2 regions of the Aminobacter sp. UC22_36 genome follow, and region 1 is predicted to be linked to the other one. Evidence: riboswitches for the same ligand, from Rfam matches in the RefSeq annotation. Region 1 holds a riboswitch; the other holds the start of a gene.

The links. Region 1 has a riboswitch for glycine ahead of ACHMW7_RS01415 (D-amino acid dehydrogenase). Riboswitches for the same ligand answer to the same signal wherever they lie in the genome.
Region 2: linked by a shared signal. The riboswitch ahead of gcvT (glycine cleavage system aminomethyltransferase GcvT) and the one ahead of ACHMW7_RS01415 (D-amino acid dehydrogenase) in region 1 are both predicted to bind glycine.

Annotation. Positions count from the first base shown of each region.
Region 1 covers NZ_CP171995.1:303,267-305,656, reverse strand. Annotated here, with positions in the region: gene ACHMW7_RS01420 (amidohydrolase family protein) at 1-919, shown strand, start outside; glycine riboswitch at 1,084-1,189, shown strand; gene ACHMW7_RS01415 (D-amino acid dehydrogenase) at 1,236-2,390, shown strand, end outside.
Region 2 covers NZ_CP171996.1:3,081,104-3,083,493, reverse strand. Annotated here, with positions in the region: gene gcvT (glycine cleavage system aminomethyltransferase GcvT) at 1-893, opposite strand, end outside; glycine riboswitch at 1,043-1,129, opposite strand; gene ACHMW7_RS18445 (molybdopterin-binding protein) at 1,276-2,067, opposite strand; gene ACHMW7_RS18440 (cytochrome b/b6 domain-containing protein) at 2,069-2,390, opposite strand, start outside.

The DNA.
Region 1 (2,390 bases):
GCATCACTTCTTCCCCGATGCCCAGTCGGCGCTGAAGGTGCTGGAAGAAAACGTGCTGCGCTACAACAACACGCTCGACGGCCGCGCCCGCTGCTGGGTCAACATCGAGGGCAAGGAACCCTGCAGCCTCGAACTGCATGTCGGCGCGGTGGCGCTGGCCGAAAAGCTCGGCGTCGGCACGACCTATCACCTGGCGACCTCGATCGAGGAGGCCAAGGTCTGCGAAAGCAAATATGGCTGCTGGCCGATCACCCGCGTCGACAATGCCGGCGGCATCCGCAAGAACCTGGTCATCGCCCATGGCGCTGCCGTGTCGGACGAGGAGGTCAAGCTGTTGGCCGAACGCGGCGCCAGCGTTGCCTTCTGCCCGTGCTCGTCGTTCAAGCTCGGCAAGGGCGCGACGTCGATAGGCAAGTATCCCGAGATGGTCAGGGCCGGCGTCAAGGTCGGTCTCGGCACCGACGGTGTCTCGGCTGCCGGCAACATGAATCTGATGCGGCAGATGCTCGTCGTCGCCGGCATGTTCAAGGATGCACGGCTCAAGCCTGACGTCTTCACTGCGCGCGATGCGCTGCGTGCCGCCACCATCGAAGGCGCGCGCGCGCTGATGTGGGACGACGAGATCGGCTCGCTGGAGATCGGCAAGAAGGCCGACTTCATCCTGTTCGACCTCGACCATGTCGAGTGGACGCCGTTCTACGATCCGCTGCAGGCGCTGGTGTTCTCGGCCTCGACGGCCTCGATCACCCAGACCTGGGTCGACGGCAAGGCGGTCTATCTGGACGGCAAGGTGCAGGGCGTCGACGAGCCATCGATCCGCCGCAAGGCACGCGAACTGGCGGCTGCTGCGGTGGTGCGCGCCGGCCTGCACGAGCACGGCGTCGAAACGACCACGACGCTTTACGACGAAGGCAACTGACGCCTTGGCCGTTCCGCGACTACCGTTGCGGAACGGCCTGGTGCCAGCTAAGAAGAATTGCGTTCAACAGGCTGCATTGGGAGAGATCGGCCGCTGCTAGACAACACCGGCCGACGCCGACGGAGCAACCCCCCAGGAAACTCTCAGGCAAAAGTGACCATGCAGTTGAACGATCTGGAGAGAGGCGCTTCGAGCGTCCACCGAAGGGGAAAGCCGCAGCGGCCGGGCTGTCGCGGTTAAGCTCTCAGGTACAGCGACAGATTGGGGAAGAACCGCGGGTTTCGGCCCGCACCCAACTTTGTTCGCGGAGAGTGAAATGCCCCATATTGCCGTTATCGGCGCCGGTATCACCGGCGTTACCACTGCCTATGCGCTTCTGGAGCGCGGCTATTCCGTCACCGTCATCGACCGCCAGCGTTATGCCGGCATGGAGACGTCGTTCGCCAATGGCGGCCAGCTTTCGGCCAGCAATGCCGAAGTCTGGAACCACTGGTCGACCTTGCTCAAGGGCATCAAGTGGATGCTGCGCAGCGATGCGCCGCTGTTGATGAATCCCAGGCCGACCTGGCATAAATATGCCTGGCTCGCCGAGTTCGTCTCCAACATCGCGAATTATCGTGACAACACCGTGGAGACGACGCGGCTGGCGATCGCCGCGCGCAAGCATCTGTTTGCGATTGCCGAGCGCGAAAACATCGATTTCGACCATGTCCAGCGCGGCATCCTGCACTTCTATTGGGATAGACCGAGTTTCCAGCATGCCCTGAAGGTCAACTCGATGCTGGTCGAAGGCGGTCTTGACCGTCGCCCGGTGACGGCACAGGAAGTGAAGTCGATCGAGCCGACCTTGCATGGCGATTTCCACGGCGGCTTCTACACGCCGTCGGATTCGACCGGCGATATCCATAAGTTCACCTTTGGCCTCGCCAACGCTTGCGAGCGGCGTGGGGCGCGTTTCGTCTTCGACGCCAATGTCGACCGCATCGCCCGGGACGGCGTGTTCTGCATCGGCTACACGACTGATGGTGCTGACGGCCAGCCCGACTACAGGGTCGTTGAGGCCGATGGCATCGTCGTCTGCGCCGGTTCCGCCAGCCGCCATTTTGCAGCGATGCTCGGCGACCGGGTCAATGTCTATCCGGTCAAGGGCTATTCCATCACCGTGCATCTCGACGACGAGCGCAGCCAGGCTGCCGCGCCCTGGGTCAGCCTGCTCGACGACCGCGCCAAGATCGTCACCAGCCGTCTTGGCGCCGGGCGCTTCCGGGTTGCCGGCACGGCCGAGTTCAATGGCATGAATCGCGACATTCGCGATGACCGCGTCAGGCCGCTGGTCGACTGGACGCGCATGCTGTTCCCCGATGTCGACACCAACAGGGTCGTGCCTTGGGCTGGCCTCCGGCCGATGATGCCCAACATGATGCCGAGGGTCGGCAAGGGCCGCCAGCCCGGCGTGTTCTACAACACCGGC
Region 2 (2,390 bases), on a different replicon from region 1:
GCACCCGCGCGCACCGGCTGGCGTCCCTCGGGCTTGAGACCGACGCGCTTTTCCGCAGCACCGTCGGCGAGGATTTTGGCGAGTGCGGCTTGGCCGATAAACTTGCCGCCGGCGCGCAGATCCTTGGGGATCGCCCACATCAGGCCGGCACTTGCCGGATCGGTGTCGGGGGTGATGTCGTTGCCGTGCAGGCAAAGCCCGGCTTCAAGGCGCAGGCTGTCGCGGGCGGCAAGGCCGATCCACATGACGCGCTCGTCGCCGAGCAGCTTGGCAAGCAGTTCGCGGGCGTCGGCTTCCGGCAGGCCGATCTCGAACCCGTCCTCGCCGGTGTAGCCCGAGCGGCTCATGAACCAGTTGGCGCGCGGCTCGAAGCCCTGCATGAAAAACAGGTGATCGGTGGCGATTCCGGCCTTTTCGAGCACCGTTGCGGCTTCCGGTCCCTGGATCGCGATGAAGACGCGGTCAAGCGGTTCGACCTTGGCGTCGAAATCCTTGGCCAGCGCGCGCAGATGCGCTTCGTCGGTCGCGGCGTTGCCGGCATTGGCAACGACCATGAAGCGGTCTTCGCCGAGGCGGGTGACGATCAGGTCGTCGATGATGCCGGCCGTCTCGGTGAGGAAGAAGGTGTATTTCGACTGCTTGAGCTCGAGTGCCGCGGAGTCGAGCGGGCAGGCGCGGTTGAGCAGGCCGGCGGCACCGGGGCCGCTGACCACGAACAGCTTCATGTGGGAGATGTCGAACAGGCCGACATGCTCGCGGGTGTGAAGGTGCTCCTTCATCACGCCGGCAGGGTAGGTCAGCGGCATGTTCCAGCCGGCGAAGGCGCCAAAGCGCGCACCGGCAGCGGAATGCAGGTCTGCAAGGGGTAGTTGGTTTGTATGGTCGCCCGTCATGTCTTCTCCAGAGTCGCACGTGTCCAGCCGCTGTGGCGGCCATTCCGTGCCCCTCTGTCTGAAGCCTGAGAGAACTCGCGCTCCGGAACTCTGTCGGCAGCGCTTACACCTTCGGCGCGGGAGCAAAGTCCCGACTTTCCAGAGTGTCTTTCCCGTCTACGGTTCTTTTGCCTGAGAGATTTCGGGCGATTTCCCCTTCGGCGACAGCTTTCGCTGTTCTCTCCCGCAAACAGGTAGAGCCCGCGAGGGCCCTCGACGAGTCGTCAATATCCCAAGCACGACACTTTGTCACCTAGAGGCGCAGTGCTTATTCACCGGTAGGATAGTCCCATCCAATACTTCCGGGTAGCCGACGCGCCCGGGCGCCAACGAGCGGACGCCGTCAGATGCCGCCATACCAGTCGTAGCCACGGTCTTCCCAATAGCCACCCTTGCCGAGGCCCATGGCGCCGAAGCTATCGACCAGTTCGATCTTTTGCAGGTATTTCGGCATTTTGTAGCCGAGCTGGCGCTCGACCCGCACGCGCAGCGGCGCGCCGTTCTCCACCGGCAGCGGCATGCCGTTCATGCCATAGGCGAGGATGGTTTGCGGGTGGCGCGCGTCGATCAGGTCGATCGAGCCGTAATATTTGACTACCCCCGATAGGCTTTGCTCGATCGTGTCGAGGCAATGAAACACCACATAGCGCGCCTGTGGCTTGACCACGGCCTGATCGAGGACAAGCGCCATCGGCACACCGGTCCATTTGGCGATGCAGCTCCAGCCTTCGACGCAGTCGTGGCGGGTGATCTGGGTGCGCGAGGGCATGTCCATCAGTTGCTGCCGTGTCAGCGACAGTGGCCTTTCGACAAGGCCGACGACCTCGAGCCGCCAGTCGACGAAGTCGCCTGCCTGCAGTCCCTTGTAGACACTGTCATTGGGGGCGGTGATGCCATTGGGTCGCTGGGGCTGGCGGATGTCGGCCTCGGTGAACTCCTGGGCGAGGGATGAGCGGCCAGCGAACAGCCGCTGGGCGCGATAGGTCAGGTCGTTGGCACCGGTGAGGAAGTCGCGCACTTTGCTGTCGCGGTCTTGCAGGAAGTCGAAGGCATCGCAGCCCGATAACGCGACAGTCGATGCCCCAAGCGTTGCGGCAGTGAGGAAGCGCCTACGGGTGAGCTGAAACTTTGCCATCTCAGGCGCTCCCTTCCGGGTGATCGTTCGCAGGTGGATCGGTGAGATACCAGCCGGTGATGATCGAGCGCAGTTCGTTGATCGGACCGGCAGCCAGGATCATCAGCATGTGGACAATGAAGAAGCCGACAAGCAGCACCATGGTGACGAAGTGGATGGTGCGCGCGGTCTGACGTCCGCCGAGCAGGTCGGCAAGGAACGGCACGGCGGCGTTCATGCTCGGCGACATGGCGAGACCGGTGACGATCATCAGTGGCAACAGCACGAACAGCACGCCGCCATAGGCCAGTTTCTGCAACGTGTTGTAGTCGCGGCTATGGTGA